Regions from separate parts of the Pseudomonas sp. P39-UII1 genome, predicted to be linked through region 1. Evidence: predicted binding sites of a transcription regulator. Region 1 holds the regulator's gene; each other region holds the start of a gene.

Region 1 (5,756 bases):
GAGCTGGGCTCCGACGCCGCCATCATCGGTAACCGCCGCATCGCCGGCGGTGTCGAGCTGACGGCCGCGCTGGACTACAAGCTGTCCGCCCTGGCCCCGCGCGTGCCCAACCCCGAGCTCGAACAAGAGCTGCGCAAGACCCAGACTCGCATCGCCACTGCCCAGGCCGAACTGGACAACCGCAGCGAGGCCAGTGAAGGCGACCGCCAATTGTTTGCCGGGCAATCGCTGACCGCCTCGGAGCCATTGATCGAGCCGCACGTGGAGGCGCCGGCCGCTGCTGCTGCCGCTGCCCCGGCCCCGGTCGACCCGCGCCTGTTCGACGCCATGCGCTCTGAACTGTCGGGCCTGCGCGAACTGCTCGAAGTGCAGCTCGGCTCACTGGCCTGGAACCAGCTGCAAGGCAGCAAGCCGGCACAGGCCAACCTCTGGCGCCGGCTGCAGCGCATCGGCCTGTCCGGGCCGATTGCCCGCGAACTGCTCGAGCTCACCGCCGAGATCGAAGAGCCGCGCCAGGCCTGGCGCATGTTGCTGGCGCACCTTGCACGGATGATCGAAGTGCCCGAGATCGAGCCGATCGAAGAGGGTGGTGTGATCGCCATGGTCGGCCCCGCCGGCATGGGCAAGACCACCACACTGGCCAAGCTGGCGGCGCGTTATGTGCTCAAGTATGGCCCGCAGAACCTGGCCCTGGTGAGCATGGACAGCTTCCGCATCGGCGCGCAGGAACAGCTCAAGACCCTGGGCCGCATCCTCAATGTGCCGGTGACCTATGTCGACCCGGGCCAGTCGCTGGCCCAGGCGCTCGAGCCGCTGCTGCGCAAGCGCGTGGTGCTGATCGATACCGCAGGCCTTCAGGCCAGCGACCCGGCCCTGCGCATGCAACTGGAAAGCCTGGCCAGCCGAGGCATTGCCTCGAAGAACTACCTCGTGCTGGCCACCACCAGCCAGAAACAGGTGCTGACCGCGGCCTACCACAGCTACAAACGCTGCGGCCTGGCCGGTTGCATCCTGAGTAAACTTGATGAAACGGCAAGCCTCGGCGATGTGCTGAGCCTGGCCATCAGTCATGAACTGCCCGTGGCCTATCTCACCGATGGCCCGCGCATTCCTGACGACCTTCACCTGCCGCGGGCGCACCAGTTGGTGACGCGGGCGGTGAATGTGCAGTTGCAGGACGAGCCCAGCGAAGAGGCCATGGCCGATATGTTCGCTGATCTCTATCACAACCCACGACGAGCGGGTTGATGATGAAGCGTTTGCAAAATACCTACACCAAGGGGGCTGCAGTAATCCCCCTCGTGTGGCTTGGGTCCAAGCGAGACAAGGTAAACAACGAACATGGGTAGCATGCATCCCGTACAGGTGATCGCCGTAACCGGTGGTAAAGGTGGCGTCGGCAAGACTAACGTTTCAGTGAACCTGTCCCTGGCGCTGGCTGAGCTCGGCCGCCGGGTCATGCTGCTGGACGCTGACCTGGGCCTGGCCAATGTCGACGTGTTGCTGGGCCTGACCCCGAAACGCACCCTGGCCGATGTCATCGAAGGGCGCTGCGAGCTTCGCGATGTGCTGTTGCAGGGGCCGGGCGGTGTGCGCATCGTGCCGGCCGCCTCCGGCACCCAGAGCATGGTGCACCTGGCCCCGGCCCAGCATGCCGGGCTGATCCAGGCATTCAGCGAAGTCGGCGACAACCTTGATGTGCTGGTGATCGACACCGCGGCAGGCATTGGCGATTCGGTGGTCAGCTTCGTCCGCGCGGCGCAGGAAGTGCTGCTGGTGGTGTGTGACGAGCCGACCTCGATCACCGACGCCTACGCGTTGATCAAACTGCTCAACCGCGACTATGGAATGAACCGTTTCCGCGTGCTGGCCAACATGGCGCAAAGCCCGCAGGAAGGGCGCAACCTGTTCGCCAAGTTGACCAAGGTCACCGACCGTTTCCTTGACGTCGCCCTGCAGTATGTCGGCGCCGTGCCGTACGACGAGTGCGTGCGCAAGGCGGTGCAGAAGCAGCGGGCAGTCTATGAGGCGTTCCCGCGTTCCAAGTGCGCGCTGGCCTTCAAGGCGATTGCGCAGAAGGTCGATAGCTGGCCATTGCCGGCCAACCCGCGCGGGCACCTGGAGTTCTTCGTCGAGCGCCTGGTGCAACCCACCAGTGCAGGGCCAGTGCTATGAGTGCGAGCGGTTTCAAGATGTACAGCAAGGCGTCCAAGGACGCCCAGTACGAACTGATCGAACGCTACGCCCCGCTGGTCAAGCGCATTGCCTATCACCTGCTGGCGCGTTTGCCGGCCAACGTGCAGGTCGAAGACCTGATCCAGGCCGGCATGATCGGTTTGCTGGAAGTCGCCAACAAGTACGACGCCAGCAAGGGCGCCAGCTTCGAGACCTACGCCGGTATCCGCATCCGCGGGGCGATGCTCGATGAGGTGCGCAAGGGTGATTGGGCACCGCGTTCGGTGCACCGCAACACCCGCATGGTCAGCGACGCGATGCGCGCCGTGGAATCCAGAACCGGCCGCGACGCTAAAGATCATGAAGTTGCTGCCGAACTCCAGTTGAGTCTCGATGATTACTACGGGATTTTGAACGATACCTTGGGTAGCCGCCTGTTCAGTTTCGACGACCTGTTGCAGGACGGCGAGCATGAAGGGTTGCACGAGGACGGCGCCAGTGGCCAGGTCGAGCCGTCGCGCGACCTGGAAGACGAGCGCTTCCAGGCTGCCCTGACCGATGCCATCGCCAACCTGCCCGAGCGGGAGCGGCTGGTCCTGGCGCTGTACTACGACGAAGAGCTGAACCTCAAGGAAATCGGTGAGGTCCTGGGCGTCAGCGAGTCGCGTGTCAGCCAGCTGCACAGCCAGTGCGCCGCGCGCCTGCGCAGCCGCCTGGGGGAATGGCGGGCGCGCTGAGCCCGGGGTCGTTGCAGTCGTTTTCACGTTGTACCGAATTGATTGAATGCGCGCTCGGGGCCGAGCGCGTTTGAGACTGCTTGGAGGTCTAATTGAACAAAGACATGAAAATCCTCATCGTTGACGACTTTTCGACGATGCGGCGGATCATCAAGAACCTGCTGCGTGATCTGGGCTTCACCAATACCGACGAAGCCGATGACGGCACCACGGCGCTGCCGATGCTGCAGGCCGGGCATTACGACTTCCTGGTGACCGACTGGAACATGCCTGGCATGTCCGGCATCGACCTGCTGCGCAAGGTGCGCGCGGACGAGCGCCTGAAGGCCATGCCAGTGCTGATGGTGACTGCCGAAGCCAAGCGCGACCAGATCATCGAAGCGGCCCAGGCCGGGGTGAATGGTTACGTGGTCAAGCCGTTCACCGCTCAGGTGCTCAAAGAAAAGATCGAGAAGATCTTCGAACGCGTCAACGGCTGAGTCCGGTCAGGGGGCGCCATGGAATCAACACAAACGTCTTTGGGGGAGTTCGAATCGACCCTGAAGAAGCATGCCCAGGAGTTGGTCGAAAGCCTGGAGCGGGGACGGTTCGGCGAGGCGGTGCAGCTGATTCATCAGCTCAACCAGACCCGCGACCGTGGCCTGTACCAGGAAGTCGGCAAGCTGACCCGCGAGCTGCACAGCGCGATCGTCAGCTTCCAGATCGACCCGCACATGCCGCAGGCCGAGGAAGTTTCGCAGATTACCGACGCCACCGAGCGTTTGTCCTATGTGGTCAAGCTCACCGAAGGGGCTGCCAACCGCACCATGGACCTGGTGGAGGAAAGCACGCCTGTGCTGGGAGACCTGGCCGTTGAGGCGCAGAGCCTGAGCGTCGACTGGCAGCGCTTCATGCGCCGCGAGGTCGCCGCGCCGGAATTCCGTGAGCTGGTCAAACGCGTCGACAGTTTCCTGACGCACAGCGCCGAAGGTAACCGCAAGGTCGCTGGCCACCTTAATGACATTCTGCTCGCCCAGGACTATCAGGACCTGACCGGGCAGGTGATCAAGCGCGTGACTGCGCTGGTGACCGAAGTCGAAAGCAATCTGCTCAAGCTCGTGCTGATGGCCAGTCAGGTCGACCGTTTTGCCGGTATCGAACATGACCACCAACAGCTGCGTGCTGAAAAAGATCAAGAAAAATATCCGGCTCGGGGTGAAGGTCCGCAGATTCATGCCGATAAGCGTGAAGACGTCGTGTCCGGTCAGGACGATGTCGATGATCTGCTGTCCAGCCTGGGTTTTTAAGGAGCACCTTTGATGAGCTTCGGCGCCGATGAAGAAATCCTTCAGGATTTCCTGGTAGAAGCCGGCGAAATACTTGAGCAACTGTCCGAGCAACTGGTCGAGCTGGAAAGCCGGCCCGACGATGCCGACCTGCTCAATGCCATTTTTCGCGGTTTCCACACTGTAAAAGGGGGCGCCGGCTTCCTCCAGCTCAACGAGCTGGTGGAGTGCTGCCATATCGCCGAGAACGTATTCGACATCCTGCGCAAGGGTGAGCGCCGGGTTGACGCTGAACTGATGGACGTGGTGCTCGAAGCACTGGACACGGTCAACAGCATGTTCGGCCAGGTGCGCGAACGCAGCGAAGTGACCCCGGCCACGCCCGAGTTGCTGGCAGCCCTGGCGCGGCTCGCTGAGCCGGGCAGTGCCCAGGCCGCTGCGCCGGTGGTGGAGGCTGCACCTGTGCAGGCGGAGCCTGCCGCCGAGGCGGATATTACCGATACCGAATTCGAACAGCTGCTCGACTCGCTTGACGCCGTCAAGGCCGAAGCCGCCGCTGCCGAACAGCAGCTGCAGGGCGAAACCCTGACCGGCGCCGGCGATGAGATCACCGACGCCGAGTTCGAATCGCTGCTCGACCAATTGCATGGCAAAGGCCAGTTCTCGCCCGAGGTCGTCGCCAGCGAGCCGGTGGTGGTCACTGCCAGCGCCCCGGCAAGTGACGAGATCACCGACGAAGAATTCGAGTCGCTGCTCGACCAGCTGCATGGCAAAGGCACGTTCCAGGCCGATGCGTTGCCGGCCGCCAGCGCAGCGGTGGCAAGCGATGCGCCGGCGGCTGCCAGCAGCGAAGAAATCAGCGAGCACGAGTTCGAAGCGCTGCTCGATCAGTTGCACGGCAAAGGCAAGTTCTCCGGCGACACCGTCGCCGCCGAGGCGCCAGCTGCCGTTGTTGCCCCCGTGGCTGCCAAGCCGCACAGCCAGCCCGTGGCCAAACCGGCACCTGCCGCTGCAGCCAAGCCCGCCGCACCCGCCCGTGCCCCGGCACCGGCGGCCGAGAAGCATGCGGTCAGCGAAGCGGAAACCACGGTACGCGTCGACACCGCGCGCCTGGACGAGATCATGAACATGGTCGGCGAACTGGTGCTGGTGCGTAACCGCCTGGTGCGCCTGGGCCTGAACAGCGGCGACGAGGCCATGTCCAAGGCCGTGTCGAACCTCGACGTGGTCACTGCCGACCTGCAGACCGCGGTGATGAAAACCCGCATGCAGCCGATCAAGAAAGTCTTCGGCCGCTTCCCGCGCCTGGTTCGTGACCTGGCTCGCCAGCTCAAGAAAGAGATCAACCTGGAGCTGGTCGGCGAAGAAACCGACCTGGACAAAAACCTGGTCGAGGCCCTGGCCGACCCGCTGGTGCACCTGGTGCGCAACGCGGTCGACCACGGCATCGAAATGCCTGACGAGCGTGAAGCCTCGGGCAAGGCGCGCACGGGCCGTGTGGTGCTGTCGGCCGAGCAGGAAGGCGATCACATCCTGTTGTCGATCTCGGACGACGGCAAGGGCATGGACCCGAACATCC
Region 2 (5,756 bases), on a different contig from region 1:
GGTGTCAGTTCGAGGTGCGCAATGGTTGCTGGATATTGGGTGGCAGGGCCGGCCCATTCGCGGGGCAAGCCCGCTCCCACAGGTATTGCACTGCACCTGAGGGCAGTGGAATACCTGTGGGAGCGGGCTTGCCCCGCGAATGGGCCGCAAAGCGGCCCCATCCATGTCAGGTGCGGAAGCGAGCCACCAGCCCATTCAAGTCCACAGCGAGACGCGACAATTCAGCGCTCGCCGCGCTGGTCTGATGCGCCCCGGTCGCGCTCTGCACCGACAGGTCATTGATGTTCACGAGGTTGCGGTCAACCTCCCGCGCCACTTGGGCCTGCTCTTCCGCCGCGCTGGCGATTACCAGGTTACGTTCGTTGATTTGCGCGACCGCACCGGCAATGGTGTCCAGCGCCATGCCGGCACCTTTGGCGATGTTCAGCGTCGACTCGGCGCGTTCGGTGCTGGTGCGCATCGATTCAACCGCCTCTTCGGTACCGCCCTGGATGCTGCCGATCATCCGCTCGATTTCGCTGGTCGACTGCTGGGTGCGGTGCGCCAGGGCGCGCACCTCGTCCGCCACCACGGCAAAGCCACGGCCCGCTTCACCGGCCCGGGCTGCCTCGATCGCGGCGTTGAGTGCCAGCAGGTTGGTCTGGTCAGCAAGGCCACGGATCACATCCAGTACTTTGCCGATGTCGCGCGATTGTTCGGCCAGGTGGGTGATCAGTTTGGCGGTGGATTGCACATCGCCGCTCATGCGCTCGATGGCACTTACGGTTTCCAGCACCAGGTCACGGCCGTCGCCGGTCGAGCGGCTGGCTTCGCTGGAGGCTTCCGAGGTGCTTACAGCGTTACGCGCCACTTCTTCGACGGCGCTGGTCATTTCGGTAACCGCTGTGGCGGCCTGCTCGATCTCGTTGTTCTGCTGCTGCAGGCCACGCGCGCTTTCGTCGGTAACGGCGTTCAGCTCTTCGGCAGCCGACGCCAGCTGGGTGGCGGAGCCAGCGATCAGTTGCAGGGTGTCGCGCAATTTGTCCTGCATGCGCGCCATCGCGCGCAGCAGGCGCGCGGCCTCATCGGTGCCTTCGGCGCGGATGGTATGGGTCAGGTCACCGTCGGCAATCTGCTCGGCAGCCTGCAAGGCTTCGTCGATGGGTTTGACGATGCTGCGGGTCAGCAGCAACGCGCAGACGAAGGTCAGCACGGCCGCGGCAATCAGCAGGCCGATCACCAGGGCGAAGGCCGCGGCGTACTGGCTGGCGGCGGTTTCGTTGGTGGCGCGGGTCTGGTCGGTGTTGATCCGCACCAGGGTGTCCATGACCTTGTTGATCTGCTCGGAGTTGGCCAGCAGGTCGCGGTTGAGCAGGTCACGCAGTTCGTCGGTGCGGTTGGCCTGGCTCAGGGTGCGCATGCGCGACTCCAGCTGGCGGTACTGGTTGAGCAGTTCGCTGTACTGGTCGAAGGCGGCCTGTTCGTCGGCCGCGCCGATCATCGGCAGGTAAGCCTGGCGGGCGCGGTCGATCTGGGCGTTGCGCTGGTCCAGCAGGTTGAGGGTGTCGCGCTGGGTTTCCGGCTCGCGGTTGAGCAGCAGGCGGTAGGAAAGCGTGCGCATGCGCAGGTTGAGCGAGGTCAGCTCATCGAGGGTCTTGATGCTGGGTACGCTGATGTTCTCGATGGCGACGCCCGCCTGGCGGATGTTGCCCATCTGCATCAGCGAGAAAATACCAAGGCCGAGCATGAGCAGGCCGATCAAGGCGAAGCCTAGCAATGCGCGCGGGGCGATGTTCATGTTGCGTAGAGACATGGGGGGAGGAATCCAGGCAAGGGAGGAAGGCGCAGTCCGTGCGACAGAATATGACTTGCCTGGCTATCGGTCGTGACCGGCCAGTCTTGAGCGTGAGCGCGCAAATAGGTGAGCCAGCTATCTATTTACCTGACCGGCGGTTGACCCAGGCCGGAACAAGGGGCCGGATACCCTGTCAATCTTCGGGCTAAGAAACCTTGTGAATCCGTTATTTAATGGCGATGGCTCGCGCTTTTCTTTATCGTGTGCGCCCTTTGCAACAACCTGAGATATACCCATGCTGGAAGCTTCCCTGAATCAAATCGAGCAACTGGTCAGCGACCTGATGCAGAAAAACGCTCAACTCACCGAGCAGAACACTACCCTCGGCCAGGAACTGGCCCAGGCCAAAGAAGAAAACGAAACCCTGCAACTGTCGCTGATGGAGCAGGAAGAAAAGAACGGCGCCACCGCCGCGCGTATCCAGGCGCTGGTTGAGCGCGCCAGTGCAGGTGTCGTCAACGCATGAGCCTGCACGCGCAGCCGGTCAATGTCGTGTCGATCCTTGGCAGCGACTATTCGATCAAGGCGCCCGAAGGCCAGGAAGAAACCCTGGCACAGGCGGTGCGGATGTTGAACACCGCTCTGGCCGAGACCAAGCGTTCGTACCCGACCCTGATCGGTGACAAGCTGCTGGTGCTGGCTGCGCTGAACCTGTGCTCCAAGCAGGTTGAGCTGCAGAAGGAGCATCAGCAGACGCTTGCGCGCACCCAGGCGCAGATCGACGCCACGGTGGACGCAATTGTTCGGACCATGGCCGAACAGTAAAAGCACGAGAGCTGGGTGAATACCCTGTGGGCTTGTCCCGCGACGCAGGCACCGCGCTGGATGGCACGGGCTTCGCCCGTGTTCGCGGGACAAGCCCGCTCCCACAGGGTCCGTACTCTTGTCCTGGATCACTGGAATAACTGCATACGTAAGTGTATACACTTCCCCCAAAACAATAATTGGCGGGGAGCAGGGGCATGCGTATCTGGCGTCGGAGTATCCAGTGGCAGTTGATCGCGAGCATGGGCGCGGCCCTGCTGGCCAGCATTCTGGTAGTAGTCGTTATCTTCACGGTGGCACTCAACCGCCTGACCGACCGCTACCTGGTCGACACGGCGCTGCCGGCCAGCATTGAAGCCATCCGCAACGATATCGAGCGCATGCTCGGCCAGCCGCTGGTGGCGGCGGCGGATATCGCCGGCAACACGCTGCTGCGTGATTGGCTGGCAGCCGGTGAAGACCCTGTCCAAGCGCCACGCTTTGTCGAGTACCTGCAAGCTGCCAAGCAGCGCAACCATGCCTTCACCACCTTGTTTGTCTCAACCGAAACCGGCCATTACTACAACGAGAATGGCCTGGACCGTACCCTCAGCCGCGAGAACCCCAAGGACAAGTGGTTTTACGGCTACATCGACGGCGGCGCCGAGCGCCTGATCAATATCGACATCGACGGTGCCACGGGTGAACTGGCGCTGTTCATCGACTATCGGGTGGAAAAGGACGGCAAGCTGGTCGGCGTGGCCGGCATGGGCCTGCGCATGACCGAGCTGTCGCAGCTGATTCACGACTTCAGCTTTGGCGAGCATGGCAAGGTATTCCTGGTGCGTAACGATGGCCTGATCCAGGTGCACCCGGACGCTGCTTTCAGCGGCAAGCGCCAGCTCGCCGAGCAGCTCGGCACGGACGCTGCCAAGGCTGTGATGACCGGCGGCGAAGGCCTGCGCAACAGCCGTTTCAGCCGTGACGGCGAACGTTACCTGGCACTCGGCCTGCCCCTGCGCGACCTCAACTGGACGCTGGTGGCCGAGGTGCCGGAGTCGGAAATCTACGCACAAATGCATCAGGCGGTATGGCTGACCAGCTTGATCGGTGGCGCCGTGGCACTGGTGTCGCTGCTGCTGGTGGTGCTGCTGGCGCGGGGATTGGTGCGGCCTGTGCGGCGCGTTACCGCTGCGCTGGTGCAGATTGGCAGTGGCGCAGGCGACCTCAGCCACCGCCTGGACGATTCGCGCGAGGACGAACTGGGTGACCTGGCCCGGGGCTTCAACCGCTTTCTCGACAGCCAGCGCAGCCTGATTGGCGAGGTGTTGCAGACTTCCGAACGGCTGCATCGGGCGGTTGAGCAGGTAACCCAGGTAGTGGACAACACGGCCGAGCGCTCCGGGCGGCAGCAGGAAATGACCGAAATGGTTGCCACTGCCGTACACGAAATGGGCCTGACCGTGCAGGACATTGCCCGCAATGCCGGTGATGCGGCGCAGGCCTCGCAGGCGGCGCGCGACGAAGCCCTGCAGGCGCGTGAGGTGGTGCGGCGTTCGATTCAGGGCATCGAGGGCATGTCGGGCGACATCGGCAAGGCGGCCGATGCAGTCAGCCAGTTGGCCGACGAAGTCGCCTCTATCGATGAGGTTCTGGCGGTTATTCGCAGCATTTCCGAACAGACCAACTTGCTGGCGCTGAACGCTGCCATCGAGGCTGCGCGGGCAGGGGAAATGGGACGCGGGTTTGCTGTGGTGGCCGACGAAGTGCGCACGCTGGCGCGGCGCACGCAGTTGTCCACCGACGAAGTGCAACAGATGATCCAGCGCCTGAAGCAGGGCGCGGGTTCGGCGGTGAGCTCGATGCAGGCGGGGCAGCAGGCGACCGGCAGTGGGGTGGAATCGAGCCAGCGTACCGGGGCGTCGCTGGGCGCGATTACCGACCAGGTGGAACACATCAGCGACATGAACCATCAGGTGGCCACGGCGACCGAAGAGCAGTCGGCGGTGACTGAAGAGATCAACCGCACGGTGCAGGGCATTTCCGACCTGGCGCGGGAGACGGCGGCAGAGGTGCAGGGCTGCCGCGAGGAGTGCCAGGCGTTGCGCGGGTTGGCTGATGACCTGGCGCGGCAGATGGATGGGTTCAGGCTTTAGTGGGTAAAGATGTAAGTAGAGCCCAAGGAACGGGTAGGTCGTCAGGCGACCTACCTGTTGAAGAACTTCATGCTTTAACGCTTCACGTGACTAAACGGGCACCGCGTTAATCATCAAGAAGGTACCAACCTCTGGCCAGATGTCCACGATGCGTCCAGTCACCTTGTAGGTCTCATTGCCCTGTGGAAAGGTGTCCCCCTCATACAGGTACCTGCACATTGTTCGCGTCGGTTCATCCGGTATGCGGTTGTTAAGATAGACCAAAAGGGAGTTTGTAGCCGCCTCCTCTTTCAGCTCAGCAGAAACCCGCTTTGCGGGAATAGTGTAGTCGACAGTCAGTTTTATTTGACCACTGTTCAGAGTTGAAAAGCGGCGGTTGCGAAACGTCTTACCGTCATCGATTGAATTCAGAACCAAGTCTTTAACGGTGGCTGCTGGAATGGGTACTTCCGCATTGCCGATGACCACGGCCACGTCGAATGCGTCACCGTTCAGATTTGTCATGTCGGACTCCATTTTCAGTTGGGAATTTGTAAACCGACACAATTGTTGTACGTGGGCACTGTGCTGAAAACTAGCAAAATTACTAGTTTTGCAGTGGGATATCGGCCTATTGACTCAGATGGGCAAACTGGCCATCACCTGTGAGGGCAACCCTGCGCGGACTGCCCTCGGGTACCCTAATCAGTCGCCAAGAATGGCGCGGATATCCGCCGCCAGCTCGCGCACCCGCTCTTCTTCGGTATCCCAGGAACACATGAACCGCGCACCCCCGCTGCCGATAAAGGTATAGAACCGCCAGCCCTTGCCTCGCAGTGCTTCAATCGCAGGCTCCGGCATTTGCAGGAATACCCCGTTGGCCTCTACCGGGAACATCAGCTCCACCCCCGGCAAGTCACTCACCAGCGACGCCAGCAACTGCGCGCAATGGTTGGCGTGGTTGCCATGGCGCAGCCAGGCGCCGTCTTCCAGCAGCCCGACCCAGGGCGCCGACAGGAAGCGCATTTTCGACGCCAGCTGCC
Region 3 (5,756 bases), on a different contig from region 1:
GCCCAAAGACCCGCGCGCGCAGGCGTTCTTGCGCCAGGTGCTGTAACCGCGCCGCCCCCTTCGCGGGGCAAGCCCGCTCCCACAGGTGGTTCACTGCCCCAGCTTGTGGGAGCGGGTTTGCCCCGCGAATGGGCCGCAACGCGGCCCCTGCAATCTCAAAGGCTGAACCGCCCCACCATCCGCCGTAGCTGCTGCCCCAGCTGCTCCAGCTCCCCACTCGAAGCGGCCGTCTGCTCACTGGCTGCACCGGTCTGGTCTGACGCATCGCGCACACTGATCACACTGCGGTTGATCTGCTCGGCCACCACGCTCTGCTCCTCGCTGGCCGTGGCGATTTGCTGGTTCATGCCCTGGATGCTCGACACCGTATCGGTGATCTGGCTCAGGGCATCCCCCGCCTTGCGGCTCAGCTCGACGCTCTGCTCGGTCAGGCGCTTGCTGTTGTCGAGCAGGCTGGTGACCTGGTCGGTGCCGCTGTGCAGGCTTTCGATCAGCTGTTCGATCTCTTCGGTAGACTGCTGCGTGCGCTGCGCCAACCCTCTGACTTCATCGGCGACCACGGCAAAACCACGCCCGGCTTCACCGGCTCTGGCGGCCTCGATGGCGGCGTTCAGTGCCAGCAGGTTGGTTTGTTCGGACACCGACTTGATCACATCGAGAATGCTGCCGATCCGCTGACTTTCACCTGCCAGGTGCTGCATGGCCGCCAGGCAGTGGTCCATTTGCCCGGCCAGTTGCTCGATACGGTTGATGGCCTCGGCCACCACCTGGTCGCCCAGCTGCGCCTGCTGGTCGGCATTGCTCGCCGCCATCGACGCCTGCTCGGCATTCTGAGCAACTTCCTGCACCGTGGCGCTCATCTGGTTCATGGCGGTGGCTACCTGGTCGGTTTCCTCGCGCTGTTGGTTGATGCGTAGCTTGGTGTCCTCACTGCTGGCCGCCAGTTGTGTAGCGGCTTGTGACAGCTGACCGACACCCTGGTCGATGCCGCCGATCAGCTCGCGCAGGCTGAGGGTCATTTCACGCATGCTGGCCTGTAGCTGGCCCATCTCATCACGACGCTGCACGGGCTCCACCTGGCTGAGGTCGCCGCGTGCGATGCGCGCCGCCACGGCCAGCGTCTGGCGCAGCGGCTGGGTGATCTGCTGAGTGATCAGCCAACCGGCCAGCACCCCGACCACCAGGGCCAGCAAGGCCACGCTGGTCAACAGTGAGCGGGCAGCCAGGGCTTCGCTGTCGCGCTGTTCGATCTTCCTTTCACCCAGCTCCAGGCTGACCGCCCGAAGCTCGTTGCCCTTCTGCTCCATGTCGTCTTGCAGTTGCTCCACACCCAGCGCGGTGCGCCGGTATTGATCGAGGCTAGCGCGGTATTTGCCCAGCTCCACGCCTGGCTGCTCCGTCAGGCTGCGCGGCAGGCCCAAAGGGCCAATGCTTTTGAGCAGTTGGCCGAGGCTGGCTTCGGCGGCGTCCAGCGCGGTATCGCCCACTTTGGCGAAATCGCCCAGCGGCGAGAACGTGTACGCCGGTACCAGGCTCTGCTGATTGGCGCCGTCGACATGTCGGCTGAGCGTGTCCATCAGCCCCAGTACGCCGTTCTGCTGGCTGTCGGCGGGCATCTGCAGCAGGGCTTGGGTTTGCAGTTCGTCGATCACTTCGTTGAGCTTCAGTTCCTGCGCCTGCATGGCTGCTCGCAGGGTGCGCCGGCTTTCGACGCCGCGCTGCAGGGCGCTGAAATCGTCGTGCAGGCGCTGCAGCACTTGCAGCTTCTGGCTCAGCATCTGGCGCGATTCATCGACGCTGCTGCGTTGCTGCAGCGCCGTCAGCATGCCATCCAGTTGCTGCAGGATACTGGCGATCTTCGCCTTGCTGGTGTCATCGGCCAGCACCCGGTAGGTGATGCGCTCGGCGCGCAGATCCTTGACCAGGTCGTTGATCCGGCCTATTTCGCTGAGCTGTTCCGAGCGGGTGATGGCACCGTCCAGGGCGCGCCAGCCGCTGACGGTGGTGGCCAGGGTAAGCAGCAGGACCACGGCGAAGCCCAGGGCGAGCTTGGCGCCGACACTGATGTTGCCGAGCCTGCGGTTGAGGTAGCCGAACATGGCAAGTCTCCGTCCAGTTGAGTAGGGGAGCCATGCCAGCACTTTGCTGGCATGACACACCTGCCCATCGGCGGAGAGCCCGTAGGACTTGACCTGAGAATCAGGTAGGAAATTTCAGCCTGATTCGTAGGACATTACTAGTAGCCGTGCCGTTAGAGCCGGAAGCGCCCGACCAGGCCCTGCAGGTGCGTGCCCAGGCGCGCCAGTTCGACACTGGAACTGGCCGTCTCTTCACTGGCCGCCGAGGTCTGGTCGGAGATATCCCGCACGTTCATCACGCTGCGGTTGATCTCTTCGGCGGTGGCGCTTTGCTGCTCGGCTGCCGTGGCGATCTGCTGGTTCATTGCCTGGATCGACGACACGGTACGGGTGATGGTTTCCAGCGAGCCGCCCGCACGGCGGGTAAGCTCGACGCTGCTGTCGGTGAGCTGGCGGCTGGCGTCCATGACGCTGGCAACCCGCTGGGTGCCGCTTTGCAGGCCGGCAATCAGCTCTTCGATTTCCTCGGTGGACTGCTGCGTGCGTTGCGCCAGGCTGCGCACTTCATCGGCCACCACGGCAAAGCCACGGCCAGCCTCGCCGGCGCGGGCCGCTTCGATGGCCGCGTTGAGGGCCAGCAAGTTGGTCTGCTGGGCAACCGACTTGATCACGTCGAGCACGCTGCCAATCTTGTCGCTCTCGGCTTTGAGCTGGTTCATCGCTTCGCTGGAATTCACCACCTCGCTGGCCAGGCGCTCGATCTGCGCAACGGCCTCGCTGACCACGCGATCGCCTTCACGCGCCTGTTGGTCGGCCATCAGCGCCGCTTCCGAGGCCTGCTCGGCGTTGCGCGCCACTTCGTGCACGGTGGCGGCCATTTCGTTCATGGCGGTCGCTACCTGATCGGTTTCGACCTTCTGGTTGTTGACCCCGGCGCTGGTCTGCTCGGTCACAGCCGACAGCTCTTCGGCGGCGCTGGCGATCTGGGTGACGCCGTCGCCGATGCCGCCGATCAGTTCGCGCAGGCCTTGGGTCATGCGCTGCATGCTGGCCTGCAACTGGCCCAGCTCGTCGCGGCGGGTGCTGACCAGGTCCTGGCGCAGGTCGCCGTTGGCCACGCGTTCGGCGGCGGCCAGGGTCTGGCGCAGCGGGATGATGATCTGCCGGGTGATTGCCCATGCGGCGAGCAAGCCCAGCACCATGGCGAAGGCGGTGGCTGCGCCCAGCATGACTTTGGCCCGGTGGCTGCCGGCGTCACGCACTTCGGTTTGCGAAAGGGTCATCGCCTGGCTGGTTTGCAACAGCACCGAGCCCTGATCGGCCATGTGCTGCAGGGCCAGCTCGCTGGCATTCTGGGCGTCGCCGAACTGGCGTACCGCATCGCGGTAAGCGGCCAAGGCGGTGGCGGAGTCATCGAGGCTGGCGGCATAGTCGGCTGGGAGCTTGCCCGGCAGCGCCTTGAGCTCGGCGAGGGCTTGGTCGATCGCCTTAAGCGCGGTCTGCTGGAAGTCGGCATTACCGCTGTAGGTGTAGCCACGCACCTGGAAGCGCGCCTGCTGAACCAGGGCATTGACCTCGACGGCAGCCTGGTACTGGTTGATATCGCCGCCCTGCAGCAGGCGCTGCTGCACACGGCCGATCAGCTCGACCGCCTTGTCGGCGGTGTCGCCCAGCATGGCGCGGCTCGTGTCACGGCGCTGACCGGCCTGCTTCAGGTCGGTGAGGGCCTGCTGATAGATGCGCACGGCCTCGCGCTGCTGCTCCAGGCGCTGGCGGTCTGCGGGCTGTTCGATCTCCCCGAGCATCCGCTGCACCTGGTGATCGAGGTTGGCCAGCGCCTGATCCAATTCGCCCAACGTGGCGGCGTCGCGTTGACGTTGGTAATGCTGGCGAGCGATGCGCAGTTCCTGGGTGTATTGCTGGATCACCGAAATATTGCCCAGCTTGTCGCCCCGGTCGATGATGCTGTCCATGCCCTTCCAGCCCGTGAAGGTAATGGCCAGGGTGAGCAGGAGCACCAAGCCGAAGCCCAGCCCCAATTTTCGATTGACGCTTATATTCCCCAGCGATTGGGAAAACCTTTGGTACATGTTCGACCCCCCGGCAACGTGGCAGCACGGAATTATTGTTGTGTTGCCAGAGCATCGGCCTAGGTCGGGGAAACTTGATGGGTGGAAAATGCTGACTTGGCTGTCAGAAAATTCGCGATAACAACGCCGTGACGGCCGTTTCCACGCGCAGAATGCGTTCACCCAGCTGCACCGGCGCCAGACCTGCCTTGCCCAGCAGTTCGACTTCGTAGGGGATCCAGCCACCTTCCGGGCCAATCGCCAACGTTACCGGCCCTTCGACTGCGCGCGGGCAGGCAGGGTAGGGGCCCGGGTGGCCGACCAGGCCGAGGGTCCCATCGGCGATGGCGGGCAGGCGGTCTTCGACGAACGGTTTGAAGCGTTTCTCGATGATTACCTCGGGCAGCACCGTGTCGCGGGCCTGTTCCAGGCCCAGAATCAAGTTCTCGCGGATGCTCTCGGGGGTTAGAAAGGGCGTCTGCCAGAAGCTTTTCTCGACTTTGTAACTGTTGACCAGCACCAACCGCTGTACGCCCAGGGTGGCGACGGTCTGGAACAGCCGGCGCAGCATCTTTGGTCGCGGCACGGCCAGCACCAGGGTCAGCGGCAGTTTGGCGGGCGGCGGCTGGTTGAAGCCGACTTCAAGTTCGGCTTCGTGCTGCTCCAGGCGCACCACCGTGGCGTTGCCCATCAGGCCGTTGATACGGCCCACGCGCAGGCTGTCGCCCACCGCCACACGGTGGATTTCCAGCATGTGGGTAAAGCGCCGATCGGCAAGGACGACACGGTCGGCCGAGACGAAGTCGGCCTCTTCAAGAAGCAACAGGTTCACGGTTGGGTCGCTGGCGGCTGGTCGTTGTGGTCGTTCGCCGCTTCATCATCGCGGTGGCTGCGCTTGCGGATCAGGCTGCCACACAGCACACCGATTTCGAACAGCAGCCACATGGGCACGGCGAGCAGGGTCTGCGAGAAGATGTCTGGCGGGGTGAGGATCATGCCGACCACGAAGCAGCCGATGATCACGTAGGGGCGGATTTTCTTCAGGTATTGCACATCGACCACGCCGATCCACACCAGCAGCACCACCGCCACCGGTATTTCGAAGGCGACGCCGAAGGCGAAGAACAGGGTCATGACGAAATCGAGGTAGTTGGCGATGTCGGTCATCATCGCCACGCCTGCCGGTGTGGCAGCGGCGAAGAATTTGAACATCAGCGGGAACACCAGGAAGTAGGCGAAAGCCATGCCGGCGTAAAACAGGAAGATGCTCGATACCAGCAGCGGAATGGCGATGCGTTTTTCGTGGCGGTACAGCCCCGGGGCGATAAAGCCCCAGATCTGCTGCAGGATGAACGGGATGGCCAGGAACAGCGAGACGATCATGGTCAGCTTGAACGGCGTCAGGAACGGCGAGGCCACATCGGTGGCGATCATCGTTGCGTTGGCTGGCAAGTGGTCGCGCAGGGGCGCCGAGACCAGGGTGTAGATCTGCTGGGCGAAAGAGAACAGCCCGGCAAAGATCAGGAAGATCGCGGCGACGCAGCGCAACAGGCGCGTGCGCAGTTCGGTCAGGTGCGAGACCAGCGGCATGGGCTGGTCGTCTTGCGGT

Evidence for each region. Region 1 encodes FliA, which starts transcription of late flagellar genes. Its sites were predicted from a motif close to CTAAAGTTTNNNNNNNNNNNGCCGNTAA; they were not measured.
Region 2: a site for FliA is predicted at 1,856-1,883, ahead of ABEH27_RS10820 (methyl-accepting chemotaxis protein). Genes of this name have one in related genera too.
Region 3: a site for FliA is predicted at 4,220-4,247, ahead of ABEH27_RS13610 (methyl-accepting chemotaxis protein). Genes of this name have one in related genera too.

Annotation. Positions count from the first base shown of each region.
Region 1 is NZ_JBDFPP010000008.1:138,091-143,846, forward strand. It holds gene flhF (flagellar biosynthesis protein FlhF) at 1-1,248, shown strand, start outside; gene fleN (flagellar synthesis regulator FleN) at 1,342-2,175, shown strand; gene fliA (RNA polymerase sigma factor FliA) at 2,172-2,912, shown strand; gene ABEH27_RS13140 (chemotaxis response regulator CheY) at 3,017-3,391, shown strand; gene ABEH27_RS13145 (protein phosphatase CheZ) at 3,410-4,198, shown strand; gene ABEH27_RS13150 (chemotaxis protein CheA) at 4,211-5,756, shown strand, end outside.
Region 2 is NZ_JBDFPP010000006.1:114,913-120,668, forward strand. It holds gene ABEH27_RS10820 (methyl-accepting chemotaxis protein) at 167-1,792, opposite strand; gene ABEH27_RS10825 (hypothetical protein) at 2,070-2,300, shown strand; gene ABEH27_RS10830 (cell division protein ZapA) at 2,297-2,599, shown strand; gene mcpH (methyl-accepting chemotaxis protein McpH) at 2,797-4,734, shown strand; gene ABEH27_RS10840 (hypothetical protein) at 4,825-5,238, opposite strand; gene ABEH27_RS10845 (low specificity L-threonine aldolase) at 5,419-5,756, opposite strand, start outside.
Region 3 is NZ_JBDFPP010000009.1:23,499-29,254, reverse strand. It holds gene ABEH27_RS13620 (amino acid ABC transporter ATP-binding protein) at 1-46, shown strand, start outside; gene ABEH27_RS13615 (methyl-accepting chemotaxis protein) at 156-2,099, opposite strand; gene ABEH27_RS13610 (methyl-accepting chemotaxis protein) at 2,252-4,168, opposite strand; gene ABEH27_RS13605 (16S rRNA (uracil(1498)-N(3))-methyltransferase) at 4,272-4,979, opposite strand; gene tatC (twin-arginine translocase subunit TatC) at 4,976-5,756, opposite strand, start outside.